Regions from separate parts of the Amycolatopsis sp. TNS106 genome, predicted to be linked through region 3. Evidence: predicted binding sites of a transcription regulator. Region 3 holds the regulator's gene; each other region holds the start of a gene.

What was found. Region 3 encodes HspR, which represses chaperone genes until heat shock. Its sites were predicted from a motif close to ANNTTGAGTNNNNNNNACTCAANNT; they were not measured.
Region 1: the regulator HspR is predicted to act here: its motif matches at 5,551-5,575, upstream of CVV72_RS09890 (adenylate cyclase).
Region 2: the regulator HspR is predicted to act here: its motif matches at 2,461-2,485, upstream of lon (endopeptidase La).

What each region holds. Positions count from the first base shown of each region.
Region 1 is NZ_CP024972.1:2,192,084-2,202,047, reverse strand. It holds gene CVV72_RS09915 (AMP-binding protein) at 1-641, shown strand, start outside; gene CVV72_RS09910 (D-Ala-D-Ala carboxypeptidase family metallohydrolase) at 915-1,673, shown strand; gene CVV72_RS09905 (NUDIX domain-containing protein) at 1,675-2,307, opposite strand; gene CVV72_RS09900 (adenylosuccinate synthetase) at 2,304-3,476, opposite strand; gene CVV72_RS09895 (hypothetical protein) at 3,605-4,579, opposite strand; gene CVV72_RS09890 (adenylate cyclase) at 4,582-5,550, opposite strand; gene CVV72_RS09885 (hypothetical protein) at 5,661-6,596, shown strand; gene CVV72_RS09880 (hypothetical protein) at 6,638-7,018, opposite strand; gene CVV72_RS41570 (hypothetical protein) at 7,051-7,560, opposite strand; gene CVV72_RS09870 (hypothetical protein) at 7,868-8,101, shown strand; gene CVV72_RS09865 (CDP-alcohol phosphatidyltransferase family protein) at 8,139-8,774, shown strand; gene gcvH (glycine cleavage system protein GcvH) at 8,837-9,220, shown strand; gene garA (glycogen accumulation regulator GarA) at 9,345-9,812, shown strand; gene CVV72_RS09850 (MerR family transcriptional regulator) at 9,809-9,964, shown strand, end outside.
Region 2 is NZ_CP024972.1:5,727,783-5,737,746, forward strand. It holds gene CVV72_RS25900 (bifunctional diguanylate cyclase/phosphodiesterase) at 1-248, opposite strand, end outside; gene CVV72_RS25905 (GNAT family N-acetyltransferase) at 529-1,467, shown strand; gene CVV72_RS25910 (SAM-dependent methyltransferase) at 1,486-2,334, shown strand; gene lon (endopeptidase La) at 2,502-4,904, shown strand; gene CVV72_RS25920 (hypothetical protein) at 5,081-5,281, shown strand; gene CVV72_RS25925 (helix-turn-helix transcriptional regulator) at 5,278-5,781, shown strand; gene CVV72_RS25930 (alkaline phosphatase PhoX) at 5,778-6,938, shown strand; gene CVV72_RS25935 (DedA family protein) at 7,069-7,719, opposite strand; gene CVV72_RS25940 (sensor histidine kinase) at 7,855-9,006, shown strand; gene CVV72_RS25945 (response regulator transcription factor) at 8,997-9,641, shown strand; gene CVV72_RS25950 (helix-turn-helix transcriptional regulator) at 9,686-9,964, shown strand, end outside.
Region 3 is NZ_CP024972.1:6,587,947-6,597,910, forward strand. It holds gene CVV72_RS30205 (alpha/beta hydrolase) at 1-1,179, shown strand, start outside; gene dnaK (molecular chaperone DnaK) at 1,347-3,218, shown strand; gene grpE (nucleotide exchange factor GrpE) at 3,215-3,970, shown strand; gene dnaJ (molecular chaperone DnaJ) at 4,004-5,176, shown strand; gene CVV72_RS30225 (heat shock protein transcriptional repressor HspR) at 5,182-5,610, shown strand; gene CVV72_RS30230 (DUF305 domain-containing protein) at 5,906-6,514, opposite strand; gene CVV72_RS30235 (lytic polysaccharide monooxygenase) at 6,499-7,251, opposite strand; gene CVV72_RS30240 (globin domain-containing protein) at 7,412-8,512, opposite strand; gene CVV72_RS30245 (globin domain-containing protein) at 8,961-9,964, opposite strand, start outside.

The DNA.
Region 1 (9,964 bases), 4.4 Mb from region 3:
TCGCCAACACGCCCGGGCAGGACGTCGTGCCGGGCTCGATGGGCCGCCCGTTGCCGGGCTTCACCGTGGCGCTCGTGGACCCGGTCACCGGCGAACGGGCGCACGAGGGCGAGATCTGTCTCGACCTCGCCAAGCGACCGGTCGGGCTGATGGCCGGGTACGCGGACGACGAGGAACGTTCCGCCGCGGCGTTCGCGAACGGCTTCTACCACACCGGGGACGTCGGCTCGATCGACGAACGTGGCTACATCACCTACGTGGGCAGGACCGACGACGTCTTCAAGGCGTCGGACTACCGGATCTCGCCGTTCGAGCTGGAAAGTGTCCTCCTGGAACACGAAGCGGTCGCCGAAGCGGCCGTCGTCCCCGCACCCGACCCGATCCGGCTCGCGGTGCCGAAGGCGTATGTCGTCCTGGCGAACGGTCACGAACCGACGGCCGGCACCGCGGTGTCCATCCTGGCTTTCTGCCGGGAACATTTGGCTCCGTACAAGCGAATCCGTCGGCTGGAGTTCACCGAACTGCCGAAGACGATCTCCGGCAAGATCCGGCGCGTCGAACTGCGCGGGCGGGAGAACGAGGCCGACGGGCGGCCGGCGGGGGAGTTCCGCGAGGAGGACTTCCCGCAGCTGAAGGGCTGACCGGCCCGAACTCCGAACTCGCGTGATCAGAGGCGTATCTCGCGTGTTCGAAGGCGTAACTCGCCCAGCCGGTGTGTTCCGCCTCCAAGCACGCGAGTTACGTCTTCAGACACGCGAGATACGCCTCCGAACACGCGTGATGGACCCGGCCGTGTGGGTCGAACGACCCACAGCGCGGTAGCAGGAACCGCGTTAGCATCCCGTGCAGTGAATCGTTGACAACCCGTGGGGGTCACGGGTCTCACCTTCCCTGCCTTGAAAGGTGTTCCTGTCATGCGCATTCGTTTCCTCCTGCCGATGCTCGCCCTGGTGGCCGGGCTCGGTACCGCGGTGGCCACCCCGGCCGCCGCCGATCCGGGCCCGGTGACGGCGGGCGAAGTCTCCGTCGCCGACGCCTGTTACTCCTGGGGACGCACGTTGTCCGAGGGCGCGTCCGGTGAGGACGTCCGGCAACTCCAGATCCGGGTCGCCGGCTACCCCGGTTACGGGGGCGTGCTCGCCATCGACGGCCAGTTCGGCGCGGGCACCAAGGCCGCGGTCACCCGGTTCCAGCAGGCGTACGGGCTGGGCGCGGACGGCATCGCCGGATCGGCCACGTTCACGAAGCTCTACGCGTTGCAGGACGACGACTGCACGCCGATCAACTTCACCTACGCCGAACTGAACCGGTGCAACTCCGACTGGTCGGGCGGCAACGTCTCAGCGGCGACGGCGAAGGCCAACGCATTGGTCTCGATGTGGAAGCTGCAGGCGATGCGGCACGCCATGGGTGACCGGCCGATCGACGTCAACGGTGGTTTCCGCAGCGTCGCCTGCAACAACGCCGTCGGCGGCGCGACGAACAGCCGTCACCTCTACGGCGACGCCGTCGACCTCGGCGCCGGCTCGCAGGGCTTCTGCGGATTGGCGAAGCAGGCCCGTAACCACGGGTTCGCCGAGATCCTCGGGCCGGGCTACCCCGGCCACAACGATCACACCCACGTGGCACACCGGTCGACGCGCTTCTGGTCGGCGTCCTCCTGCGGGATCTGAGTCACTCCCAGCGCCACAACGACGGCGGCCGTCCTCCCTTGGGGAGGGCGGCCGCGTGTTCGGTGGTGCGCCGCAAACCGGGGACCCGCTCCATCGTCCGGCCGAGGTTGGCCGGATAGGGGCGATCCCCGGTCAGTGCTTCGGTGACGTCCAGCGCCTGCGCCGTCGTGAAGATCCGGCCCAGCAGCCCGGCGGTGAATGCGACGTCCCGCCACAGCCGCTCGGCCAGCATCGGGCGGCAGTCCGCCACGATCCGGTCGTGGTCGAAAGCCAGCGGCGGGACCTCGTCCAGCGGAGGCCACACCACGTTCCCCGGCTCGTCGAGGGCGGGATCCACCGTGGCCCACAAGGCGATGGAGAGGGTGGGACCACGGGGGTCACGGTTCGGCTCGTCGAAGGTGGCGAGCTGTCCCGTCGCCGAAAGCGCGTCCGACGGCAGGCCGAGTTTGCCGACCACCGCCCGGTGCGCCGCCTCCCGCAGCCGTTCCCCGAGCCCGAGCAGCACCCCGGGCAAGGCGAGTTCCCCCGCGAAGGGCTCGGCGGCTCGCGGTGCGATTCCCAGCAGCACTTTCCTGGTGCCGGGCGCGAACCGCACCACGAGCACGTCAACGGACACCGGCGTCGACTCGATCACGCGTTGATTGTCGACCTTGCCTCCGCGACCCGGTAACCGGCCCTGTCCGGGCCGTACCCGGTGACCGCCACCGGCAGCCGCGCGCCGAACCACGCCAGCGGATCCGGCAGGTCGACGACGGGGGAGCCGTCCGCGGGGACGACCTTCAGCCCGGTCGCGTCGAGGTGGGTCACCGCGAGCGCGTCCACGCCGTCGCAGGCCGCGATCGCGTACTCCAGCAGGACCGCGTCGAGATGGCCCGCCCGCCACGCGCCCTGGAATTCGCCGGTTTCGTTGTGCGCCTCCGGAAAGCGGGCGAGCACGGCGGAGGATTCGGTCGGCAGCGGGCCCGCGCCATGCCGGGTGAGATATGTCCGCGTGACACCCAGGACGGCGTGCGGGCGCCCGCCCAGCAGTGCGCGGGCGTTGTGCGGGGTGGTGGTGGACCAGGTCGTATGCGGATGGAATCCGTGGTGCTGGTCGAGGAGAGCCCCCTGCGCTCCCTCGAAGACCAGCCGTCCGGAATCCGCCAGCCGTCCCGTTTCGTCCCCGTCGGTGATCCGCACCGCGTCCGCGAAATCGCGGTACAGCGCCACCAGTTCGTCCACACTGTGCGGTGGCGTGGCGAGCGGGGCGTAGAACCGCGCGAGCGCGTCCAGCTTGCGCCGCAACACCGACGGCCGGGCACAGTCGGCGACCGTGGGCGCTTCCCCCGGCGTCCCGGTCACCTCCTGGTTCTCCACCACGTCACCCGGCGCGGCCCCGGGCAACAGCGAGTACCAGACGGTCTCGCCGATGCCCTTCCCGCACGAGCCGTGCCGGTTCACACCCCGGGCTTCCTCCCGTGCCCGGTTGGCGTGGATGTGGAACGGGGTCGTGAGCAGGGCCCGGCCGTCCACGCTCAGCAGCGAGAACGGATTCCGGACGCCCGCCGCTTCGAGCCGCCGCGCTTCGGTGGCCAGCGCGAACGGCTCGACCAGCACGAACCGCGACAGATGGGTGGGCACGCCGGCGAACGTGCCCGCCCCGAACTGGCTGAACGTGTGGTGCCGCCCGCCCACGACGACGTTGTGCGCGGCCTGCGCGCCCCCGTTGAAGCGGACCACGGCGGTGGTGGGCCGGGCGGCACAGAGCGCGTCGACCACCGCGCCCTTGCCTTCGTCGCCGAAGCCGAGGCCGACCACCACCACGTGTCCGTCCAGGGCGTGTTTCTCGAACCGAGGTCGGCTGGTTGGGTGAGGACACGCGCGCGCGTTTCTTTTCGGCCGTAGGCTTCGGAAATCCGAAAGCGCGCTTTGAGAGACACCGTCCAGGAGATTCATCGCAGCACCACGTCGCTCGGCCCGCCCGGCTCCGGCACCGCCGAGGTGACGACCGACTTGGCGCCCAGCTTCGCCAGCGCCTTGCCGACCGCCTTGCTTTCGGCGACCGAGCCGACGTCCGCGAGGTCGGCGAGCGCCCGGTCGACGTCGACGACCCGCTCTTCCAGCCCGATGGTGGCCGCGATCAGTTCGCATACCGCGCCGGGATCGTCGAGCTTCAGGAAGTTCTGGCCGAGCAAGCCGCTCCAGTGTTCGCCGATCTCCGGGTCGTTGTAGTACGACGACTGGTTCGGCAGCACGAAGTAGACGTGCCACTTGCGGGCCAGCTCCCGGTACACCGAAGCGGGGTCGATGTCCTCCCGCACGTCGTCCCCGATCACCCGGCGGATGTGGCGCGCCTCCAGCGCGGGTTTGTTGAGCTCGTCGCCGATGATGAACAGGTAGCCCTTGCGGCCGCGGTTCTGCCACGCGTCGGTCACGACGTGCCGGGCCATGAAATAGGCGGCCAGTTCGTAGGACTCGCTCTTCTGCCCGCCGCCACCGCCTTCGAGGAAGATCGTGCGCAGCTGCTCGTCCATCCGGTTGTCCGATTCGAACTGCCCGACCTGCAACGGGACCCGGTCGCTGTCGGCGTCGCCGATCGCGCCGAACAGGACCTGCGGGTCGGTCAAGTAGCCCCGGCGCTTCAGCAGGCCGTGCAGTTTGCCGAGCTTGCCCTGCATGACCCGCGGCACCCGGCGCATCGAGCCGGTGACGTCGAACAGTACCGCGATCGGCGTCGAATCGGCGTGGTCGGCCGAATCCCGGCATTCCCGGACGGCGTTCAGCGGGTCGAGCGCGGGCGCCACCTTCCAGTCCTTCGCGGGCTTGGAGCGCAGATCGGCGGTGTAGCCGAAGTCGTCCTCGCCCTTGGCCCGCCGGAAAGTCTTCGCGGCGGCGTAGGCGTTGTCGTCCCAGTGTCCGTGTCCCATGGTCAGGCTCCTGTCTCGGGGATGGTGAAAGGTCGGAAGGTGCGGGGGCCGTAGAGGTCGTCGAGCAGCGCGTCGTATTCGTCGAGAAGATCGGCGGCGTCGGGCCGTTGCGCCGGGTTGTCCTGTGTGCACCAGGTCGCGAATTCGCGTTGGCGGGTTTCGCCCGGTGCCAGGAGTTCCAGCATCATGCGGTGAAGCATGTGGACGTCGGTGGCCGCCGTCACCGGTAGTCCTTTGTGGACTTCCGGCGGGTACTGGACGGACTTGTCCGCCGCCAGCGGGAGCAAGCCGTCCTCGACGGCGAAGGACCAGCCGACGACGACGATGCCGTGCTGTCCCGGGTGGACGAGCACGTTGTCCGCGGTGAGGTGCCCGTGGACGACACCCGCGCGATGCGCGCCCGCCACGGCGCGCAGGAGGCGACGGTGCATCCACGCGTAGTCGCGGCCGTCGAGCCCGCCGGGAAAGGCCTTGCCGATATCGGCGAGGGTGACGAACCCGTCCACGAGCGGATCGAGGACGCTGAACGCGCGGTCGCCCCTGGCCACCGGACCCGAGGTGTCCAGCAGCCGCGGGTAATAGGGGCGCAGCCACCGGTGCCGTTCGGTGAAGCCGTCGAGCGTGCGCAATGCCGCCCACTCGGCGTGGATCAACGGGTTGAGCGCCGGGTCGCGGACGAGTTTCACCAGATATGGCCCGGTGGTCCGGTAGGTCGTCGCGACGCTGCCCACCGCGTGCGGCGAGATGAGGGTGTAGGCGGACGTCGCCGTGGTGACCGTCTGGTGCCGGGCGCGCTTCCAGTCGTCGTGGAGGCGGTTGAGGGTGGCGGCGGCGCGGTGGGCGCGCTCGTCGCCGGGGTTGCGGTCGGGGTGGAGCACCGCCGCCAGTTCGCGATAGCGATGGCGGGCGAACAGAGCGGCCGCGTCGACCGTGTTCTCGATCATCGTCACGGCGTCTTCCCTGGTGAGCATAGTTTGAGTCTAGACGACTCTTACCTGGGATCGCAAGGGGGTGGGTACAAATCCCGTGCTGTGCGGCGGCGTCGGCCCATAAGCTTGGCTGAGCCGGACAGGGGGTATTGGTGGTCTTCCCGGAACTGGATCGGAAAGACGGGCGGCGAACGGACACGATGGTCCTCGCGCTCGTGATCGGGGTCGTCTGGGGGGCCGTCGCGTCCTTCGCCGGACGATGGGCCGTCGAAGGGCTGGCCGGCACTTACGACGTGCGCGCGGTGGTCTCGGAGTGGAACTCCAAGACCACTGAAGGACAGAACGGCCCGCATACCACCTACGACGTCCTGGCGATCACCGAAGACGGCCGCGCGATCGAAGTGCCGACACGAGACGCGTTCGGCCTCGCGGATCCGGTGGTCGCCCGGCTTTCGTCGATGACGGACCGGGTGTTGTCCGTGCGCGGGGCGGACAGGGTCGTGGAAGCCCACCATCCGTGGGAGAAGATCGCGGCGATGTCCCTCGGCCTGGCGTTCTTGGTGCTCGCGGCCGTCGTACTGGTCAAAGTGGCGAGACCGGGAGTCGCGCGGAAGTCGCCGCCGTTCCTGGCCGGGCTGGCCTTCGCCGCGTTCGTCGTGCTGACACCGGTCGGGTTCGGCGGGACGGCTTACCGTGAGGCGGCCGACCCGGTCCCGAACTTCTGGGAACTCCGGCGCGACCTAGGGGGACCGCCGCCGGTGTTCGCCCGTGGACAGACCGCCGTCTCCGGAGAGGCGGCCGTGCGCGTGCTCGACAGCAGGTCCGGACCGCCCGACGGAGCCGAGGCGTGGTTGAGCGGATTCCACGTCCTCACCTTGCGGATCGAGGCGTCCCGCCTCGGCGGCACGCCACTGGAGCTGTCGGCCGACGCGCATGGCGAGCCGGAGCGGGTCAAGGATTGCGCTGGCGCGCCCGGCGCTTTCGACGGCACCGCGGGTCTCGTCTGTTTCGTGGTCCCGCCCGGGTATCGGCCCGAGTACCTACTCGTCGGCGAACTCGAACGCGAAGTCCTGTTGAGGCTCCGGTGAACTGACTGCCGACGGTCGTACCGGAGGCGCCCCACTGTCGCTCAGGAGCGGGTCGCTTCGATCTGGCGCTCGTCCTCGGTCGAGCAGCTCGTCACCGGATCGTTCGGCCCGCTCCCGCATGTCCAGGCCCCGACCACCACGGGACCGGGTCCCTGCGGTGACGCCGCCTCGGCGGGCGTCAGCTTGGCGAAGTAGTCCGTGAGCACCTGCGTCGCTTCCGCGCACTCGGCCTTCCCGCGTACGACGACCTTGTTCTTCGCGCCCTGGAAGCCGGTGACCTCGCCACAGGGCGTACCGGCCAGGACCTGGTCGGCCGTGGGGGCGGGAGACGGCGGCGGCGCGGTCGCGGGAGCGGGATCGGCGCCGCAACCGCTCAGCAGGACGACGGCGAGCGCGGTGGGAAGTACGGCGAGGCTCTTCATGGGCCCTTCTTCTCGGGGGTGGTTCATTCGGTTCATTCCACGGGGACGACGGCGGCGAACACGTTCTGTTCGCCCTTGCTGCAACTGGTGCCGCCTTGCGCGGCGGGAGCGCCGGAGACGCAGAGCCAGCCCTCCACGGTCTCGCTGACCGGTTCGTCCGAGCCCGCGGACTGGCGTCCGGCGATCCTCTTGTGGAACGAGGCGACGATCCCGGTCGCGTCCGCGCAGGACACGCCGGGGCCGTTGAGCACCTGCAGGGTCAGCCCGCTCGCCGCGGTCACCGTTCCGCACGATCCCTGTACCGGTTCAGCGGGTTTCGGTTCGGGGGCGGGATTCGGGGCGGTGGATGGACTCGGCGCGGTTTGTGAGGGGATCGGCGGCACCGGCACGCTGGACACCGCTGTGGGGAGCGAGAGCGACGAGGCCGACAGTGCGGTGACAGGCGGTGGCGGATCTTCGCCCGAACAGGCGGCGAGCGTTCCGGTGGCGGCGCAGGCCGCGAACAGGCGCCGCCACGTTCCCGTGGTCGTGGAGACGGGCAAGGCGATCCTTTCGTCGGCCGGTCGTGGCCGGCCCATTCTGACCCGGCCGGGCCCGAACCCGTGGCATTGAGCCACGTTCGATTCGCGGGAGGCTATCGCGCCGACGAGACGGCGGTGCGCGAGGACCGCCGAATCACTGTCCATTGTGGACAATTAACATGCCGTTCACAGCGCGACAACACCCTGCTGTCGTTGCGAACCGATCGGACGAATCCGCGCCGGATCCGTTAACACGAGGCCCCGTTCTGCCGAAAACAAAGGTAGCGCTCCGGCGTGTCCCAGTCCCCGTCACGAAACCGTGAGAGTGATGAAGACCGACGAACAGACCGACCCCGCGTCACCCCAGGCCATCACACCGGCGAGCACGGAACTGCCGCCGACGGCACCGTGCACCGTCGTCTGGTGTGGCGGCCGCCCGTACGTCCTCGAGACCTCCGCCGGCCACAACCGCTGGGTGGGCACCGACCACCGGGGCAGGCCCGTGGCGCTGACCAGCGCGGACCTGCAACGCCGAGGCTGGACCCACACCCGGGCCAGCTGACGGGGGAGGACCTGCCGCCGCTGGATAGGCTGAGCGGGTGAGTACGCCCCCCGAACCGAGCGTGACCAGCGAAGAACCCTCCTTGCTGCGGCAGGCCCTGAACGTTCCCAACATGCTTTCGATCCTCCGGCTCGCCGGGGTGCCGGTCTTCCTGTGGCTGCTCCTCGGCCCGAAGGAGGACGGCTGGGCGCTCGCGCTGCTCGTGTTCAGCGCGCTCACCGACTGGCTCGACGGCAAACTCGCCCGCTGGCTCAATCAAATGTCCCGGCTCGGCCAGCTGCTGGACCCCGCCGCCGACCGGCTCTACATCCTCGCGACCCTCATCGCCTTCCTGATCCGCGACATCATCCCGTGGTGGCTGGTGGTCCCGCTGGTCGTCCGCGAGGCCGTCCTCGGTGTCTGCGTGCTGCTGCTGCGGCATCGCGGATTCGCCCCGCCGGAGGTCACCTACATCGGCAAGGGCGCCACCTTCGTCCTGATGTACGCCTTCCCGTTCCTGCTGCTCACCCAGGGCGGATCCGACATCGCCGCGATCGCCCGGCCGATCGGCTACGCCTTCACGGCGTGGGGCGCGGTCCTGTACGTCTATTCAGGCGTGTTGTACGTCGTCCAGACGGTGCGGGCGCTGCGAACGGCCGAATCCGGCGAGTTGCGGGAGGCGGCGGGCGCGTGACCCGGCGGGATGCGAAACTGCGCGCGTCGGTTTCGAGCGAGGGCTGAGAAAGGGGAGCGGCGTTGTCCACTCCAGAAGAACTGCGGTACACCGAGGAGCACGAGTGGGTCTCCGTGCGCGACGGCGGGCTCGTGCGCGTGGGCATCACGGAGTACGCCCAGGATCAGCTCGGTGACGTGGTGTTCGTCGAACTTCCCGAGGTCGGCAAGCAGGTCGGCGCGGGCGACGCGTTCGGCGAGGTCGAGTCGACCAAGAGCGTTTCGGAGCTGTTCGCCCCGCTCGACGGCGAGGTGGTCGCGGTCAACGACGCGGTGACCGAGTCGCCCGAGCTGATCAACAGCGACCCCTACGGCGAGGGCTGGCTGATCGAACTCCGCCTCGACGACGCGAGCTCGGTGGAATCCCTGCTGGAGGCCGAGGCGTACCAGGCCCTGATCAAGGAATAGCCGCAGGCCGCGGCCCTTCGGGAAGAGTAGGGGGAGCCGCGGGCCGGAGATTCGATCAGGCACGGTACGTTTGACTCCACACGTTCTTGAGTAGTGGCAACACACATGCGTTAGGAGAGCTCAGGTGAGCACGAACGACGGGCCCGGCGTTCCCCCGGAGCAGTCTCCGGAGCGGACTTCTGTCTTCCGGGCCGACTTCCTGGCCGACGTCGAAGGCACTGAGGCTCCTCCGGCTGCCGAGGCCCCTGTCCAGGGTGTGGACGCGCTGCCCGCGGGTTCGGCGCTGCTGGTCGTCAAGCGGGGCCCGAACGCGGGTTCGCGCTTCCTGCTGGACCGCGACACCACCAGCGCGGGACGGCACCCGGACAGCGACATCTTCCTCGACGACGTCACGGTCTCCCGGCGGCACGCCGAGTTCCGCCGTGAGGGTGGCGAGTTCGTCGTCATCGACGTCGGCAGCCTCAACGGCACCTACGTCAACCGCGAGCCGGTCGACCAGGCCGTCCTCGCCGGTGGCGACGAGGTCCAGATCGGCAAGTTCCGCCTGGTCTTCCTGACCGGCCCGGGATCCGGGGGCCAGGGGGCACGGTGACGGCGGCCGGGCGGCCTGATCGGGATGCGTCGCAGCGCGATGGGTTGAGCATCGGGGCCGTGCTGGCACAGCTGCGCGGCGACTTTCCCGATGTCACCATCTCCAAGATCCGGTTCCTCGAGGCGGAGGGTCTGGTCCAGCCGGGCCGGACC
Region 2 (9,964 bases), 860 kb from region 3:
ACGTTGATGCCGAGCTGTTCGGCGAGGAGGAACGCGAGCGCGAGGATCGGCCCGATCCACAACAGGTCGTCCGAAGCCTCGAAGTCCAGCCAGAGACTGACCGCGGCCGCGGCGGCGATGCCCATGGTGAGGACCGCGAAGGTGTAGACGCGGAATCGTCGCTCGTCGGTACGAGCCTCCGTAACGGCGCCTCCCTTGCCCGCTGCCGCCTGTGCGGCGCTCCCGGGCCTGCCGTTCGTGTCCGGCATCCGACCTTCCTTCCCGGCTGCCCAACCGGTCTTGTCCTACCGCGACCTCGGGGACGAGGGCAATACAGTACCCCGGAGGGCGTACCCGAGTCCCATTCGAGACAGTATGAGATCACCCCAGGGTTAACAATGGGCGCGTCGCGCTGACCTGCGTGGACCAAGGGGTGAAATGGGAGCGTTATTCGCGTTCCTTCCGACTACCGGAAGTCACCTGGCGCCACGCCCCGGCCGATCTCGTGAAGTTCCCGGCGGACCCGCGAGTAGGGGCTTGAATAGCCCTATGAATAGCCACGCCATCGCCGCCGGGCATGCCGAGCGGCTCGCCACCGTGGACGCCCTGCTCCCCGAAATGCCTGCACTGGAGCCTGTCGAGGGCTCCGTGTCACTCTCCGCGACGGCAGGCGACTCGGCCGCCGCCGGATTGTCGGTACGGACCGAAGCGGGTCCCGATTCTGTTGACTCTCCGTGGCGGGCGCTCGTCGAACATCGCCTCGAAGCGCGACTCACCGGACCACGTCCGGAAGCGGCCCTTGACGCATTACTCACCCGATGGGATGAACATCTGAAGACCGTGGCCCCACCTGGGGATGTCGAGACCGCGGCGACCGTGGTGCGGCCCAGCCGGGACTCCCCCGGCTCGGCCGAACTGCTGCGCCGCGGCTTCGCGCCGGTGCTGGTGATCGCGGTCCGCCCGGCCGACCGGCTCGCCGTGACGGGACCGCCCGCCACTCCCGGAGTGCACATCCGGCCCTCCGAAGCGGACGATCTCGAAACCGCCGTCGGACTCGAACTGGAATTGCAGCGTTACGACGCGCAGTTCGGTTCTGTCACTTTGCGCGAGGGCGCGGAGGAAACGATCACGGCGGAGCTGTCGAAACACGTCGGCCGCGAAAATCCGACGTTGTGGATCGCCGAACTGTACGGCCGCCCGCTGGGCATGGTCCGGGTGCAGTTCCCCGGCGAGACGGGGTGGATCGGCGGCCGGGTCGCGGCCGACCGCGTCGGCTACCTGTCGTCGCTGGCGGTCGCCGAACCGGCGCGATCGAGCGGAGTGGGGACGGCACTCGCCGCGCACGCGCACCAGGTCTTCGACGAATGCGGCACCGAAGCCGTGCTGCTGCACCACGCGCTGGCCAACCCGCGCTCGACGCCGTTCTGGTACGCACAGGGCTACCGGCCGCTCTGGACGTACTGGCAGCGCCGACCCGCGGTGCCCTGATCCCGATAGGCTCATTTCGTGAAGAGGGACGATGACGCGGCCCCGGTGGCGCCGACCGGGGTCGACACCGAAAAGCCGTCCGCGGCGAGGATCTACGACTGGTTCCTCGGCGGGACCCACAACTGGGCGGTCGACCGTGAGTTCGCCCGCGCGCTGGAAAAGCAGTGGCGGTGGGTCAAACCGGGCGCGCGGCACAACCGCGAGTTCATGAACCGGGTCGTGCGCGCGGCCTTGAACGCCGGGATCCGCCAGTTCATCGACCTGGGCTCCGGTGTCCCGACCGCCGGGAACGTGCACGAGATCGTCCAGGAGGAACTGGAGCCGGGCGATACGGCGAAGGTCGTGTACGTCGACTACGAACCAGTGGCGGTGGCGCACGCGGAGCTGATCCTCGAACGGCACGAGGCGACCGACTGGGCCGGGATCATCCAGGCGGACATGCGGCGGCCGAAGGACGTGCTGCGGCATCCGGAGACGCTGCGGCTGATCGATTTCGACCAGCCGGTGTGCCTGATGATGATGGCCGTCCTGCATTTCGCCGGACCGCACGACGATCCGCCCGCGCTCGTCGCGACCTACCGGAACGCGCTGGCGCCCGGCAGCTGGCTGGGGCTGTCGCATATGAGCTTCGGCGGCCAGACGGGCGAGGACGCCGACGGGCTCCACTGGATGGTCGAGCAGTACCGGAAGACGAGCAACCCGGTGTGGATGCGGGACCGCGAAGAGATCGAGCCGCTCTTCGGGGACTGGCCGCTGCTAGAGCCCGGCGTCGTCCACCTGCCCGACTGGCGGCCGGTGCGGGAGCTGCGACGGGACGAGGAAGGTGCCCGGCCGTTCGCCTGGTGCGGGGTCGCCGTCCACCCCTGACATCCGACCTTTAAGCCCAACGCGTCGCGTTTAGCCCCCTAAACGCGACGCGTTGGGCGTTAGAGGTCGGAGGCATGAGTGATCGCTGACGGCGAACGCGGGAAGGAAACAAACGGGTCGATCGGAGAGTTGAGCTAGACAGACTCAACTAACCGAGGAGTGCACAGATGACCGACAACCGCCTCCTGCCCGTCCTCCCGCTCGATGACGACGTCGTGCTGCCGGGCATGATCGTCCCGCTCGACCTCGCCGACACGGAGACGCGCGCCGCGGTGGAGTCCGCCCAGGCCACCACGCCTGCCCAGGCTTCCTTCCCGGGGATCCGGTCCAGCGCCGCCACGAAGGCCGAAGTGCTGATCGTCCCCCGCGTCCACGGCGAGTACGCCGAACTCGGCACCATCGCGACCGTCGAGCGCATCGGGCGCGTGCCCGGCGGCAAGACCGCGGTGTTGCTGCGCGGCACCCGCCGTGCCGTCGTCGGCCACATCGCCGACGGTCCCGGCGCCGCCCGCTGGGTGCACGCCGAGGTCGCCGCCGAGACCACCGACGACAACTCCGCGAAGCTGGCGTCCGAGTACAAGTCCGTCGTCATCGCGATCCTCCAGCAGCGCGGCGGCTGGCAGATGATCGACGCCGTCCAGGAGGTCGAGGAGCCGTCCGCGCTCGCCGACCTCGCGGGCAACTCGTCCTACCTCAAGACCGAGCAGAAGCTCGAACTGCTGACCACGCTCGACGTCTCCACGCGGCTGGAGAAGGCGCTCGAATGGAGCCGCGAGCAGCTGGCCGAGCTCGAGGTCACCGACACGATCCGCAAGGACGTCCAGGAGGGCATGGAGAAGCAGCAGAAGGAGTTCCTGCTGCGCCGCCAGCTCGAAGCGATCCGCAAGGAGCTGGGCGAACTCGACGGCACGGCCAACGACGACGACTACCGCGCCCGCGTCGAGGCCGCCGAACTGCCGGACGCGGTCAAGAAGGCCGCACTGTCCGAAGTGGACAAACTGGAGCGGACCTCCGACCAGTCCCCGGAGGGCGGCTGGATCCGCACCTGGCTGGACACCGTCCTCGAACTGCCGTGGAACGAGCGCACCACCGACGTCCACGACATCGCGGCCGCGCGCGACATCCTCGACGCCGACCACGCCGGTCTCGACGACGTGAAGGAACGCATCATCGAGTACCTGGCCGTGCGCAAACGTCGCGCGGAGTCGGGGCTCGGCCCGGTCGGCGGCCGTCGCTCGGGCGCGGTGCTGGCGCTCGCCGGTCCTCCCGGGGTCGGCAAGACGTCGCTCGGCGAGTCCGTGGCCAAGGCGATGGGCCGCAAGTTCGTCCGGGTCGCGCTCGGCGGCATCCGCGACGAGGCCGAGATCCGCGGTCACCGCCGCACCTACGTCGGCGCGCTGCCCGGCCGGATCGTCCGCGCCATCAAGGAAGCCGGTTCGATGAACCCGGTCGTGCTGCTCGACGAGATCGACAAGGTCGGCGCCGACTACCGCGGCGACCCGACGGCCGCGCTGCTGGAGGTGCTGGACCCGGAGCAGAACCACACCTTCCGCGACCACTACCTCGAGGTCGAGCTGGACCTGTCCGACGTCGTGTTCCTGGCGACGGCGAACGCGCTCGAGACCATCCCCGGCCCGCTGCTGGACCGGATGGAGCTGGTCACCCTCGACGGCTACACCGAGCACGAGAAGGTCACCATCGCTCGTGACCACCTGCTTCCCCGCGAGCTGGAGCGTGCCGGTCTCGGCAAGGACGACGTCACGCTGACCGACGGCGCGTTCAGCCGCATCGCCGCCGAATACACGCGGGAGGCCGGGGTGCGCAACGCGAACCGGACCATCGCGAAGGTGCTGCGGAAGGTGGCGACCAAGGTCGCCCTCGACGAGGTCGAGCTGCCGTTGACGATCGACGCCGACGGGCTCGAGACCTACCTCGGCCGCCCACGGCACCTGCCCGAGTCCTCACTGCCCGCGTCGACGCAGCGCACATCGACCCCGGGCGTGGCGACCGGCCTGGCCGTGACCGGCGCCGGCGGTGACGTCCTCTACATCGAGGCGTCGCTGGCGGATCCGGAGTCGGGCTCGACCGGACTGTCCCTGACCGGCCAGCTGGGTGACGTGATGAAGGAGTCGGTGCAGATCGCGTTGTCGTACCTGCGTTCGCGCGGCGCCGAGCTGGAACTGCCGGTCGGCGACCTGAAGGACCGCGGCATCCACGTGCACGTCCCCGCGGGCGCGGTGCCCAAGGACGGGCCGAGCGCCGGCATCACGATGACGACCGCGCTGGCGTCCCTGCTTTCCGGCCGGGTCGTGAAGTCGGACGTCGCGATGACCGGCGAGGTGTCGTTGACCGGACGCGTGCTGCCGATCGGCGGGGTCAAGCAGAAGCTGCTTGCCGCGCACCGGGCGGGGATGAAGACGGTGATCATCCCGCAGCGCAACGAACCCGATCTGGACGATGTGCCTGCGGAAGTGCTGGCACAGCTGGACGTCCACGCCGTGGCGAACGTCCGTGACGTCCTGGACATCGCGCTGGCCCCGGCGACGGCTCCGGTCGCCCAAGCGGCGTAACAGCGCGAGGCCCGACAGCCCTGAAGCCCCGGATCCCGCCCAGGATCCGGGGCTTTCGGCGTTCCGAGATCCGGACGAACCCGGACATTGATTTACCTTAAACTCCCTATCACGTTTTGATAACGTGTAGTGCGTGCCACCCGGTAGGGGTGCGTGATCCTTGAGAGGGCAAGGTCATGAGTCAAGGAATTCTTTCCCCGTTGCGGCCGAGGCGCAGGTGCGTTTCAGCCGGTCAGATCGTCTGTCTGAGCATTCTCACCGGTTTCACCGCGGCGCTGACCTTCGCCGGCACCAGCGCCTCGATCGCCGCGGGCATCGCCATCGCCCTGTTCGGCGCCGTTCTCCGCCACCCCGCGCCCGCCAGGGCACCCCGATGAACACCGAATCGGAGTTCATGGCGCGGCTGCGTGAACTTCGCGACCGAAGCGGCCTCAGCATCCGCGCGCTGGCCGCCGCGACCGGTTGGTCCCGCAGCACCTTGGCCGACCTGCTGGCCCGAAACACCTTGCCCGGCAACGAAAGCCAGATGCGAGCCCTGCTGCGCGCCCTGCTCCGGCCGGTTCCCGGAGAGCCGGGGATCGACGAGTATCTCGCCGAGTGGCGTCACCTGATCGGACGTCGTCACCACCGAAATGGCGGATGCGCGCCGATCGATCGGATACTGCTCGCTTTGGCCGTCGCGGAACAGCGCGGCGGGGCCGACGCGCCGGGGCTCCGCAAAGCCAGGGAAATCGTCCTGAACGAGGGTCCCCTACGAAAGTTCTCTTCTCGCGGTGAATACGCCGCGAATTCACCTGGAAGTCCCGTTCCGCCCGTACTCTCCGACCCGCTCCTTCCCGCACCACCACATCAGCGGATGTCTCGGAGGCATGAGTGAAGCGACGGAATTTCCTGCGCGCGGCCGTGGTCGGCGCCGGTGTCACGGCGTTCGGAAACCGGCTCTCGGGGGCGGCCCTCGCCGCGCCCGCCCAGAACGGACCCAGCCCGTACGGCGCGCTCCAGGCGGCCGACGCGAACGGGATCCAGCTGCCGGCGGGATTCACCAGCCGCGTCATCGCGAGGTCCGGCCAGCAGGTCGCGAACACCGGGTACACCTGGCACAACGCCCCGGACGGCGGGGCGGTGTTCGCCGACGGCAGCGGCTGGATCTACGTGTCGAACTCGGAGATCACGCCCGGCGGCGGGGCGAGCGCGATCAAATTCGACGCGAGCGGGAACATCACCGGCGCCCATCGCATCCTGGCGAACACCCGCCAGAACTGCGCGGGTGGCAAGACTCCTTGGAACACCTGGCTTTCCTGTGAGGAGATCGACCTCGGGTTCGTCTACGAGTGCCAGCCGAACGGCCCGGCCACGGCCGCCGTCCAGCGGCCCGCGATGGGGAAGTTCAAGCACGAGGCGGCGGCGGCCGACCCGGTGCGCAAGGTCGTCTACCTGACCGAGGACACCTCGGACGGTTGCTTCTACCGCTTCGTCCCGACGACCTGGGGCAACCTCTCCGCCGGAACGCTGCAGGTACTGAAGGCGGGCACGGCGACCTCGGGCAGCTTCACCTGGGCGAACGTGCCCGACCCCGACGGCTCTCCCACGGCCACCCGCAACCAGGTGTCCGGCGCGAAACGGTTCAGCGGCGGCGAAGGGCTGCACTACGCCAACGACACCGCGTGGTTCACCACCAAGGGCGACAACCGCGTCTGGCAGCTCAACCTGACCAACAACACCTACGAGCTGGCCTACGACGACTCGCTGGTCAGCCCCGGCTCGGCCCCGCTGACCGGCGTCGACAACGTCACCGGCACCTCCTCGGGTGACCTGTTCGTCGCCGAAGACGGCGGCAACATGGAGATCTGCATCATCACGCCGAACGACATCGTGGCGCCGTTCCTGCGGATCAACGGCCAGAGCTCGTCGGAGATCTGCGGCCCCGCGTTCACCCCGGCGGGCAACCGGCTGTATTTCTCGTCGCAACGCGGTACCTCCGGTTCGTCCTCCGGCGGGATCACCTACGAGGTGACCGGCCCCTTCCGCTCCTGACTGCCTGCTGGTGAACCCGCACCGCGATCGACGTCGGCCGGGCGGGTTCACGCGTTGTGTCCTTCCCAAGCTCCACCACCAGGCTCTGACACTGCGTGCGGGGCGCCCGCCCGGGCGCCCCGCACGCGGCTCAGGCGTTGGTGCGGTTCTTCTCACGCAGGCGGTTCACCACGAAGAGGGTCAGCGCGACCCCGACGGCGGCGATCACGAAGTACTGGAAGAACCCGGCGTATTCCTCGACCAGGTGCCAGCTCTCCCCGAGGCCGTAGCCCGCCAGCACGAACACCGTGTTCCAGATCAGGCTGCCCAGCGTGGTCAGGGCCAGAAACCGCCAGAACGGCATGCGCTCGATCCCGGCGGGCAGCGAGATGAGGCTGCGGAAGATCGGCACCATCCGGCCGAAGAACACCGCCTTGGTGCCGTGTTTCTGGAACCAAGCCTCGGTCTTGTCGAAGTCGGACGTTTTGACGAGCGGAATCTTCGCCATCCAGCGGCGAGTGCGGTCCCGGCCGAGCAGGAGGCCGAGGTAGTACACGATGATCGCACCCGCGACCGAACCGAAGGTCGTCCACACCAGCGCTTCCACCAGGGTGAACGTGCCCTGGCTGGCGGAGAACCCGGCGAGCGGGAGCACCAGTTCGCTGGGGATCGGCGGGAACAGGTTGTCCAGGCCGACGATGATCGCGGCACCCGGACCGCCCAGCGCGTCCATCAGTGACACCGCCCAGCCGGCGAGTCCTCCCATCGGTTCGCTGGCGGTTTGGGCGAGCAGGAGGTTCATGGCGGCCTTTCGTGGTCGTCTGCAGTTGCCAACGAACGTACGAATCACCCGGGTTCCGCACCCTGTGGTGAAGCGGCACAGATCACTGCGGAAAACCGCAATACCGGTCTTCGGATACCCCGCTAGCCTGGTGTTATGCCCGTCCCGGCAGCGATGCGCCGCTACCTGCGCAAGATGCTCCGCGGCACGCTGGGCCTGGCGATCGGCGCCACGACAGCGGTCGCGGAATTCTTGTACGTGCTCTTCGGCGGCCTGGCGCTCGCGATCCCCGCGTGGCGGCAGCCGGTCTTCTCGGGCGCTCGCACACTGTCCGAAATGGAGCGGCGACGGCTGGAGAAGTACTTCGGCCTGGAGAACGCGACCGATTACTCCGAACGCCGCGCGATGGCCTACCTGGTCCCGCGTTGCGTCATAGGGGTGCTCACCGGCGGGATCTTCGCCTTGATCCTGACGGGTGCCGGATCGGGTGTGATCATCGGATATCAGCTCCTGGACGGCAGGTCGCCCGGCGGTGAGGCCCCGGCCGACTGGTACGACCCGGTCACCACCGTCCTCTTCGGCGCGCTGCTCGTTTTCCTTTCCCTGCAAGGACTCATCGGAGCCGCGACGCTCGATCAGAAGCTGGCGTTGAGCTTTTTCGGGCCCAGCAAGAAGGAACAGTTGCGCCGCCGGGTCTCCGAACTCGCGACGAGCCGGGCCGAGGTGGTCGAGGCGGTCAACGGTGAGCGCCGCCGGATCGAACGGGATCTGCACGACGGCGTCCAGCAGCGGCTCGTCGCGCTCGGGATGCTGCTCGGCCGGGCACGGCGGGCCACCGACCCGGCACACGCGTCGGACCTGCTCCGGCAAGCGCACGAGGAATCCCAGCGCGCCCTCGTCGACCTGCGTGAGGTCTCGTGGCGGGTGTATCCGATCGCGCTGGACGCGGACGGGCTGCATCCCGCGCTGGAGGCGCTCGCGGAACGCTCGGGGGTCCCGGTCCATCTGCGGGTCGACCTGCCGGAACGGCCACCGGCGGCGATCGAGACCGTCGTCTACTTCGTCGCGTCCGAGGCGGTCACCAATACGATCAAGCACGCCGCGGCGACGCGGATCGACATCGAGGCCGAGCGGGACGGGGACAGGGTGCGGGTGCGGATCACCGATGACGGCACGGGCGGGGCACGGGAGTCCGGCGGCGGCCTTTCCGGGCTCGCACGGCGCGTCGCGGCCGCGGACGGAGAGTTCACTGTGGACAGTCCACCCGGCGGCCCGACCGTGGTGACGGCGGTGCTGCCGTGCGGGTGATCCTCGCCGAGGACTCGACCCTGCTGCGTGAGGGACTGGTCCGCCTGCTGGCCGAAGAGGGGCACGAGGTCGTGGCGTCGGTCGGCGACGGTGACGCGCTCCTCTCGACGACGGCCGCCTATCGGCCGGACGTGATCGTCACCGACGTCCGGATGCCGCCGACCCATACCGACGAGGGGCTTCGCGCGGCACTCGAGATCCGGAAACGCTGGCCGGAGATCGGGGTGCTGGTGCTCTCGCAGTACGTCGAAAAGCGCTACGCCGCCGAGTTGATCTCCGGCGACGGTGAGCGCGTCGGCTATCTCCTGAAGGACCGGGTCGCCCAGGTGGGCGAATTCCTGGACGCGCTCGACCGCGTCGCCGCGGGCGGGGCGGCGTTCGATCCGGAGGTCGTCCGGCGGCTGCTCGCGCGGACCACGCATACCGATCCGCTCGCGAAACTGACCGTCCGCGAACGCGAAGTGCTGGAGAAAATGGCGCAGGGCCACACGAACGCCGGGATCGCCGAGTCGCTGTTCGTGTCGCTGAGCGCCGTCGAGAAGCACGTGAACGCCCTCTTCGACAAGCTCGGACTGGCCAGCACCGCCGGGTACAGCCGCCGCGTCCTCGCGATCCTGCGATACCTCGGGTCCTGAGCCCGAGTTGACAGGCAAGTGACGACTTGCCTATAACTGGGGTCGTGGACGGCGACCTGTTCAAGGCGATCGGCGACGCGACGCGGCGCACCATCCTGGACGAGCTGACCGAAAAGGACGGTCAGACCCTGTTCGAGATCTGCGGCAGGCTGACCATGAAACACGGCCTGGCCTCGTCACGGCAGGCCATCTCGCAGCATCTCGCGATGCTCGAACAGGCGGGCCTGGTGCATACCCGGCGACAGGGCCGCTACAAGTTCCACCACATCGACACGAGCCCGTTGCGGTCGATCGTCGAGCGGTGGCCCATCGACCGAGAGGAA
Region 3 (9,964 bases):
GGCGGGGCCGGCGTCACCGTGCTCAAGTACGGCGGTCGCGGTTTCGCGCTGGACCAGCCGGAAATGGCCGAAGTGCGGCAGCGGTTCGACGTCATCGGGTTCGACCCGCGCGGCGTCGGCGACAGCAGGCCCGCGATCGCCTGCGGGCCGGGGCTGCACGATCCGGCGATCAGCCGCTTTCCGCGAAGCCGCGCCGACTACGACAAGCTCCTCGCGCACAACCGCGCTTCGGGCGGCGAATGCCTGAAAAGGACCGGGCCTGGATTGTCCTCTGTGGACACTTGGCACGCCGCGGACGACATCGAAGCGATCCGGGGCGCTCTCGGCGAGCCGAAGGTGAACTGGCTCGGCGTCTCCTACGGTTCCGAACTCGGTGCCGTGTACGCGGAGAAGTACCCGAAGCGCGTCCGGACGATGGTGCTCGACGGCGCGGTCGACCATTCGCGGCCGACCAGGCAGGCGGTCCTCGAAGAGGCCATCGCGACCGAAAGCGCGCTCAAGGACTTCGCGCGGTGGTGCACGACGTCGGCCGACTGCGCGCTTCGCGGTAAGGACGTCCTCGACGCTTACGACGCGCTGATGCGGACGCCCGGGGGTGTGCCGTCGAAACAGCTCGGACGGAACGTGACCGCGGAGGAGCTGGCGGCCGGTGCTTACGGCGGCCTGATCCTGCCGGCGTTCTGGCCGGACCTCGCGAAGGCGATCGAGGCCGCGACGGCGGGGAACGCGGACGGGCTGGTGCCGTACTCCCAGCTCGACCCGTCTTACGGCGCGTATCGCGCGATCGGCTGTCACGACTTCGGCTCGCCGTTCACCTCCTACGCCGACATGCGGGCGATGCAGGGTTTGGTGAAGACCCTCTCGCCGCACGGCTGGCGGTATTCGGAGTTCTGGGACATGGCGAGCGGGTGCGCGGGCTGGCCGGTGCCTTCGGCGTACCTGCCGCGGCCACAGCGCGTCCAGGGCACGGCACCGATCCTCGTGGTCGGCGGCGAACACGATCCGGCGACGCCGCTGGTGTGGGCGAAGGGGCTCGCGCGGAACATCGAGAACTCGACGTTGCTGGTCGACGCCGGGTACGGGCACACGGGGCTGCTCAACTCGGCCTGCGTGCGCACCGAAGAGGTGAAGTACCTGGTGAGCGGTGTCACACCCGCTCCCGGCACGGTCTGCCGGTAGATCCGGGAACAAGACGGCCGTGCTGCTCGTTGAGCCGGATGCAAGGTTGAGTGAGGGTGACTCAAGTCCGGCTTGACGGAAGCCCCACCATCCCGATACAACTTGCGTTGAGCCCACTCAAGCTGGGTCGAAACGTGCAGGTCACGAACTAGCAGGAGGATCACACCATGGCGCGAGCGGTCGGCATCGACCTCGGCACGACCAACTCGGTCGTCGCTGTCCTTGAGGGCGGCGAGCCGACGGTCATCGCCAACTCGGAAGGTTCCCGCACCACCCCGTCCATCGTCGCCTTCGCCAAGAACGGCGAAGTGCTGACCGGCCAGCCGGCGAAGAACCAGGCCGTGACGAACGTCGACCGGACCATCCGGTCGGTCAAGCGGCACATCGGCACCGACTGGAAGACCGAGATCGACGGCAAGGCCTACACCTCGCAGGAGATCAGCGCCCGCGTGCTGATGAAGCTCAAGCGCGACGCCGAGGCGTACCTGGGCGAGACCATCACCGACGCGGTCATCACCGTCCCCGCCTACTTCGAGGACGCCCAGCGGCAGGCCACCAAGGAGGCCGGGCAGATCGCCGGCCTGAACGTGCTCCGCATCGTCAACGAGCCCACCGCGGCGGCGCTGGCGTACGGCCTCGACAAGGGCGAGAAGGAACAGACCATCCTGGTCTTCGACCTCGGTGGCGGTACGTTCGACGTCTCGCTGCTGGAGATCGGCGAGGGTGTCGTCGAGGTCCGCGCGACCTCCGGTGACAACCACCTCGGCGGTGACGACTGGGACGAGCGCATCGTCACCTGGCTGGTCGACAAGTTCAAGTCGTCCAACGGCATCGACCTCACCAAGGACAAGATGGCGCTCCAGCGCATCCGTGAGGCCGCCGAGAAGGCGAAGATCGAGCTCTCCAGCTCGAACTCGGCCAGCATCAACCTGCCGTACATCACGGTGGACGCGGACAAGAACCCGCTGTTCCTCGACGAGCAGCTCTCCCGCGCCGAGTTCCAGAAGATCACCTCGGACCTGCTCGAGCGCACCCGCAAGCCGTTCAACAACGTCATCCGTGACGCGGGTGTCGCCGTCGGCGACATCGACCACGTCGTGCTCGTGGGTGGTTCCACCCGCATGCCCGCCGTGTCCGAGCTGGTCAAGGAGCTGACCGGCGGTCGCGAGCCGAACAAGGGCGTGAACCCGGACGAGGTCGTCGCCGTCGGCGCGGCGCTGCAGGCCGGTGTGCTCAAGGGTGAGGTCAAGGACGTCCTGCTGCTCGACGTGACCCCGCTTTCGCTGGGCATCGAGACCAAGGGTGGCGTGTTCACCAAGCTCATCGAGCGCAACACCACGATCCCGACCAAGCGTTCGGAGATCTTCTCCACCGCGGACGACAACCAGCCCTCGGTGCAGATCCAGGTGTTCCAGGGTGAGCGCGAGATCGCGGCGCACAACAAGAAGCTCGGCATGTTCGAGCTGACCGGTCTCCCGCCCGCCCCGCGTGGCGTGCCGCAGATCGAGGTCACCTTCGACATCGACGCCAACGGCATCGTGCACGTCCTCGCGAAGGACCTCGGCACGAACAAGGAGCAGTCGATGACGATCACCGGTGGCTCCGCGCTGCCGAAGGACGACATCGAGCGCATGGTCAAGGACGCCGAGGCGCACGCCGAGGAGGACAAGCAGCGCCGCGAGGAGGCGGAGACCCGCAACCAGGCGGAGACGCTGGTCTACCAGACCGAGAAGTTCGTCAAGGACAACGAGGACAAGCTGCCCGACGAGCTCAAGGGCAAGGTGAAGTCCGCGATCGACGAGGCCAACGAGGCGCTCAAGGGCACCGACTCGGCGAAGATCCGCGAGTCCATCGAGAAGCTGAACACCGCTTCGCAGGAGCTGGGCACCGCGCTCTACGCCAACGCCACCCCGGGCGCCGAGGGTGCCGCCGGTGAAGGCGCCGCCGGTGCGGCGGGCGCGGGCGCCGGCTCGCAGGCCAAGGCGGACGACGTCGTCGACGCCGAGATCGTCGAAGAGGACGAGAAGGACAAGAAGTGACCGGACGCTACGACGAAACCGAGGGCCAGGGCCCGGAGGAACCGGTGGTCGTGCGGGACCGTAGGCGGATCGATCCGCTGACCGGTGAGGTCCGCTCGGCCGCCCCGGAGGCCGAACCCAAGGAGGGGCCGAAGCACGCCGCTCCTGCCGAAGAGGCGGCTGTCCCGCCAGAGCCGGGGCCCGCGGCACACGCGGGCCCCGGCCTCGGGGAGTCCATTGTGGACGACTCCGTGTCGGTGGCCACCGGTCTGGAGAAGGAGCTGGCGGAACGCACAGCCGACCTCCAGCGTCTTCAGGCGGAGTACGCCAACTACCGCAAGCGCGTGGACCGCGACCGCGAGCAGGTCGTCGCCGGCGCGAAGGCGTCGGTCGTCAACGATCTGCTCCCGCTGCTCGACGACCTCGAGCGCGCGGAGCAGCACGGCGATCTGACGGGCGCCTTCAAGGCGGTCGGCGAGAAGCTAGTCGGAAGCCTGCAGCGGTCGGGGCTCGAGGCGTTCGGCGCGGAGGGCGAGCCCTTCGACCCGAGCGTGCACGAGGCCGTCCAGCACAGCACGTCGCCGGACGTCGCCGGGCCGACGGTCACCACGGTCATGCGCCGCGGTTACCGCTTCGGCGAACGCGTGCTGCGTGCGGCGCTGGTCGGGGTCACCGACCACGAGCCGGGCGGTTCCACGACTGAACCGATAGACCAGCCCGTCGGCGGCGAGCTGCCGCTCGAGGGCGAACTTTTCGATGAGAACAACCGCTGATCGGCGATACGGCGTGAAAGGAGGAGACGTTCGGTGAGTGCACGGGAATGGATCGGTAAGGACTTCTACCGTGAGCTGGGCGTCTCCTCCGACGCCACCGCGGACGAGATCAAGAAGGCCTATCGCAAGCTGGCCAAGGAGAACCACCCCGACGCGAACGCGGGCAACGCGGAGGCCGAGAAGAAGTTCAAGGCGGTCTCCGAGGCGTACGGCGTTCTTTCCGACACGTCCAAGCGCAAGGAGTACGACGAGGCCCGCCGCCTCTTCGGCTCCGGCGGTCCCGGCGGGTTCGGTTTCCCGGGTGCGGGCGGTGGCGGCGGTTTCGACGTCGGCGACATCTTCGGTCAGGCGGGTCAGCAGCAGGGCGGTTTCGGCGGTCTCGGCGACATCCTCGGCGGTCTCTTCGGCCGCCGCGGCGGCGCGGCCGGTGCCACCGCGAACCGTCCGCAGCGCGGCTCGGACGTGGAGACCGACGTCCGGATCGACTTCGCGGAAGCGGTCAAGGGCGCGACCCTGCCGCTGCGGCTGTCGAGCCCGGCGACCTGTTCCACCTGCGGCGGCAACGGCGCGAAGCCGGGGACTTCCCCGAGGACGTGCGCGACCTGCCAGGGCAGCGGGCTGGTCAGCCGGAGCCAGGGCGCGTTCGCGTTCTCGGAGCCGTGCCGTGACTGCCGTGGCCGCGGCACGATCATCGACGACCCCTGCCCGGAATGCGCGGGCGAGGGCATCAGCACCCGCACCCGCACGCTGACCGTGCGGATCCCGCCGGGCGTCGCCGACGACCAGCGGATCCGCCTGGCGGGCCAGGGCGAACCTGGCCGTGGCGGCGCGCAGCCTGGCGACCTGTACGTCCGCGTGCACGTCGCTCCGCACGCGGTGTTCGGGCGCAAGGATCTCGACCTGACGATCACCGTGCCGGTGTCCTTCACGGAACTGGCCCTCGGCGGCACGATCACCGTGCCGACGCTCGAGGGCAAGGTCTCGCTGAAGGTGCCGCAGGGCACGGCGAGCGGTCGCGTGCTCCGGGTGCGCGGCAAGGGAATCGCGAAGCGCGACGGCTCGCAGGGCGATCTGCTGGTCACCCTGCAGGCGGCCATCCCGGCCAAATTGGACGACAAGGCCCGTGAAGCGCTGGAGGCCTACGCGGAGGCCATGGCCGACCACGATCCGCGACCGGAGATCACCGAACTTCTCGAAGGCAGGTGAGCACGATGTTCGGCGGGCTGCCGCACGGTGCGGACGAGGACACCCCGGTGTTCGTCATTTCGGTGGCGGCGCAGCTTTCCGGCCTGCACGCGCAGACCCTGCGGTCCTACGACCGCCAGGGTCTCGTGTCGCCGGGCCGGACCTCCGGCGGTGGACGGCGTTACTCGATGCGGGACATCGCGTTGCTGCGCGAAGTGCAGCGACTGTCCCAAGAGGACGGTGTCAACCTCGCCGGCATCAAGCGGATCATCGAGCTGGAGAACCAGGTCGACGCGCTCCGTGCCCGGATCGCCGAACTGACCGAGGAACTGACCGCGGCGTACGTCGCCGCCGAACAGACGGCCGCGGCCGTGCACGCCTCCTACCGCAAGGATCTCGTCCCGCTGCGGCAGCAGACGGCGCTCGTGGTCTGGAAGCCCAAGAAGCGCACTTAGTCCGCTAAATGCGGGTCGACCAAGGTGGCAGGTTGCGAAAGCCACTTTCGCAACCTTCAACGTTGCGAAAGTGGCTTTCGCAACGTCGGCGGGCGGCAGGGGCGAGCGGTCGGACCAGATGGTCGCAGGGCCTGTGTCCCGAGGGGCCCTGCGCTATGCCGCCGACCTGCCCCTTCGTGCACCTCACGCCCGAGACGTGTCGCGAAAGCCACTTTCGCGACGTCTGATGTCCCGGAAGTGGCTTTCGCGACGCGTTCGCTTTACCTCACTAGCCGCATTCAGGTGACGAATCGCCTTATTGGCCGGGGACCAGGGTCCGGATCTGCTGGACCTCGCCGGTGCGCGAGTCCATGATCCGCTGGGCCAGTGCCTTCGCCTCCGGGTTCTTGCCGTCCTTCAGTTCGGTCCTCGCCAGCGCGACCCCGTTGTGCTGGTGCGCGACGAAGATGTCGGCGAAGTCGAGGCTGAACTCCGCACCATCCTTTTTGGACAGTGCTTCGAGCAGTCCCTTGTCGGTGAGCCCGTCGCCACCGTGATGGTGGTGCGCGTGCGGATCCGCCGAGCCCGTCTCGGGTTTGCCCCAGGCCTTCAACCAGTTCCGCATGTCGGAGGTCTCGGTCTGCTGTGTCGCCTCGATGGCGGCCGCGAGATTCGTCAGCTCCTGCTTCTGCCCCTGCTTGGCCTTCACCAGTTTGACGATCTCCACGCCCTGGTCGTTGTGGGCGATCATCATCTGCAGGAACATCACGTCGGCGTCGTTGTACGCCGCGGACGCACCCGCCGATTGGGGGACCGGGGAGAGCGGGGCGCCGGCGTTGGGGGGTGAGCCGTCGCCGGCCCCGCAGCCCGCGAGGGCCACGAGACCGGCGACGAGTACGACGGCCAGCTTCACTGCCGCGTCCACAGCGCGGGTGTGTTCGGCGGCTCCCAGCCTTGGATCGCCGTATGCGCCATCTGGCACCGGTAGGTGGCGCCGCCGTAGGTCACCGTGCTGCCGACCGAGTAGGACGTCCCGGCCGCCCAGGTGCCGCCGGTGGGCGGGTTGGTGGTGCTGGTCGGCGGGTTCGACGTCGTGGGCGGGTTGCTGGTGGTCGGCGGATTGCTGGTCGTGGGCGGGTTGCCGCCGCCGATCTGCAGGTCGATGCAGCTGTAGAAGGCCATCGGCGTGTCCGCGATGTTCCAGATGGCGAGCACCTTCTGGCGGCCGCTGAAGCCGTTCAGGCTCACCGTGTGCGACGTCGGGTCCTTCGGCGCGGAGTTGTTCCCGCTGATGTCGGCGATCTTGGTGCCGCCGATGTAGTACTCGTAGTTCGTGGTCCGGTGGTAGGCGGTGAACTTCCAGTTGAAGGTCACGCTGTTGCCGACCGACGCGGCGGGCCACGGCTTCGATTCGTCGTTGAGCTCGGCGAATCCGGGAAGACCACCGTTGCAGCTGCGGAGCCCCTTGGGGCCTTCGACGCTCTGCGGTTCGTAGACGATGGCACCGCAGCCGGAAACCTTGCCCTGGGCGCAGTTCGCTTGGCGGCTGGGCGGGGACAGCACATAGCCGTGGGCGCTGGCCACCTGCGGGATGGCCACGATGGCGATCGGGGCGAGGATCGCACCGGCGGCGGCTGCCACGAGCTTGCGTTTGACGGTCATGCCGGCTCCTGGGGGATGGAACGACGGTGTTCCCGTGAGGGGGAGCAATGTGGTCTAGACCATAAATCCGCCGGTGACCGCGGTCAATGATTCACTGACCTACTGCTGCGTCGAGACCAGGTGGAACAGCCGATCGGCCTAATACGAAGGACGCATCGCCTCAGTCCAGGGTGAAGGGGTCGTACTTGATCCGCGCCAGATCAGTGCCCGCGGCGATCAGTTTCGCGATCGTCGCCCGGATCATCGACGGCGACCCGGCGACGTACACGTCGCGCTCCTTCCAGGCGCCGCGCTGGGTGACCGCCGTGGCCAGCGTGCCGCGGTCGCCGCCGGCGATGGTGCCTTCCTCGGTCACCGGGGTCACCGTCAGCCAAGGACAGGTGACGGTGAGCCCGCGCAGTTCGTCGAGGGCGTAGAGGTCTTCCGGACGGCGGCCGCCGAAGAACAGGTGCACCGGCGGATTGTTCTTCCAGCGCGACATGTCGTCGAGCAGGGCGAGCAGCGGCGCGACGCCGGTGCCACCGCCGATCATCAGCAGCGGGCGGCTTTCCGTGTGGTTCACCGAAAGCGCGCCGAGCGACGGGCCGAGGCGCCAGACGTCGCCGAACCGGGTGTGGTGGACGATCGCGCGCGAGACCCAGCCGCCGCGCACGGCGTGCACGTGGAACTCCATCGTCCCGTCCTGGTGCGGCGCGGTGGCGGGCGAGAAGTACCGCCACATCCGCGGCCGCTGGGGGACTTCGACGCTGACGTAGCCGCCGGCCCGGTACGGAAGCGGCTGATCGGTGCGGACCTTGATCACGGCGACGTCGCGGGAGGCGAGGCGGTGCTCGACGACGGTCGCCTTCCACCACGCGGGTCCGATCTCCTTGCCCGCGGCCTCGCGCATGTTCTTCGAAATGACGCCGTACGCGGTGACCCAGGCGTCTTCCAGTTCCGGTGTCCAGTCGTCCTTCAGGAACCTTTTCAGCGCGGCGATCAGCGCGACGCCGACGGCGTCGTAATGGCGCCCGAGGACGTCGAACTTACGATGGTCACGGCCCAGTTGAGCGAGGAACGTGGCCAGTTCGTCGGGCCGGTCCACCATCTGGACGACGTAGACGAGTGCGCGCAGCAAACGATTTCGCTGCGTGGCCATGTTGATCGGGAACAGTGCCCTGGCGTCGGGCGAAACCGAGAAGAGCACGCCGTAGAAGTACTGGGACAGCTCTTCGGCCTTCGTTTCGACGGCGGCGAAACTCTCCCTGATGAGCTTGGCCATCTCGACGGTCTTGTCCGCCGACGGCGTTTCGATCAAGGGCGGAACGGGAATCGGTGAAGATCTCGACGAACTCGGTGGATGCTCGTACTTCACTGTTTCGGCAGTCATGGGTGAACGATTTTCTCCAGTTGGATCGGGCATATTCTCCAGACCCGATGTCATCGTGCTCGTGTTCCCCCGAGGGTTCCCGACTGTATGCCCGAACGTCGCGAAAGGATCCACGAATGGTTGTTTCCCGCTCGAACGGAGCAGACGATATACGCGCCGTCAACACCGTCTGGCACTAAGTAAAGGTGATCAAGCGAGCGGGACTTTCCTTGCTCACCAGTGGTTTTCGCCACCGGCGCGGGAAAGCGTGATCCGCCGATCGGGTGGGTTTTTCTCTGTGATTACCGCGTCACGTAACGGTAGGCGTCCCGTGGCTGATCACCATTGTGGAATCGAATTCCTAGTCGATGGTGAAGGGGTCGTATGCGATCTGGTCGAGCGCGCTGCCCGCGACCAGCATCCGGGACACCGTCGCGCGGATCATCGCGGGCGAACCGGCGACGAGGATCCGATGCCCCGGCCAGGATCCTTGCTGTGTAACGGCTTCCGCGAGCGTGCCCTGCACGCAGCCGGGGGCCTCTTCACCGTGTTCGACCACCGGTGTCACGGTGAGCCACGGGTTCGTGGCCGCGAGGGCACGCAGCTCGTCGAGGTCGTAAAGGTCCTCACGCGACGGTCCGCCGTAGAACAGCTGGACTTTCGGGTTCTCGCCCCACTGCGCGAGGTCGTCCAGGATAGCGCGCAGCGGCGCGATACCGGTGCCACCGGCGATCATCAGGACGCCGCGGCCGTCGGTCCGGTCGACCGAAAGCCTGCCGAGCGGCGGCCCCAGCCGCCAGACGTCACCGGGCTGCGTGTGGCTGACGATGGCGCGGGAAACCCAGCCGCCGTCGACGGCGCGCACGTGGAACTCGATGCCACCGTCCTCGCGCGGCGCGTTCGCCGGCGACAGGTAGCGCCAGAGCCTCGGCCGCTGTGGGACTTCGACGCTCATGTACTGACCGGGCTGGTACGGCACCGGGAATTCGGGCTGGACGCGGACCAGGGCGAGATCCCAGGTGAGCCGCCGGTGTTCGAGGACGGTGGCCGACCACGACGCCGGGTTGACGTCGGCCGCGGCGGCCTCCTGCATCGCGCGGGCGACGATGGTGAACGCCTCCGCCCAGGCCCGTTCGACCTCCGGTGTCCAGTCCGGACCGAGGTGGTTCTTCAGCGCGGCGAGCAGTGCGGTGCCGACGGCCTCGTAATGCCGCGGGATGACACCGAACTTGCGGTGGTCGCGGCCGAGCTGGGTCAGGAACGGCACGAGGTCGTCGGGCCGGTCGACCATCTGCACGATGTGGACCAGCGCGCGCACCAGCCTGCCGCGCTGGACCTCCATGTTGATCGGGAAGAAGTCGCGGG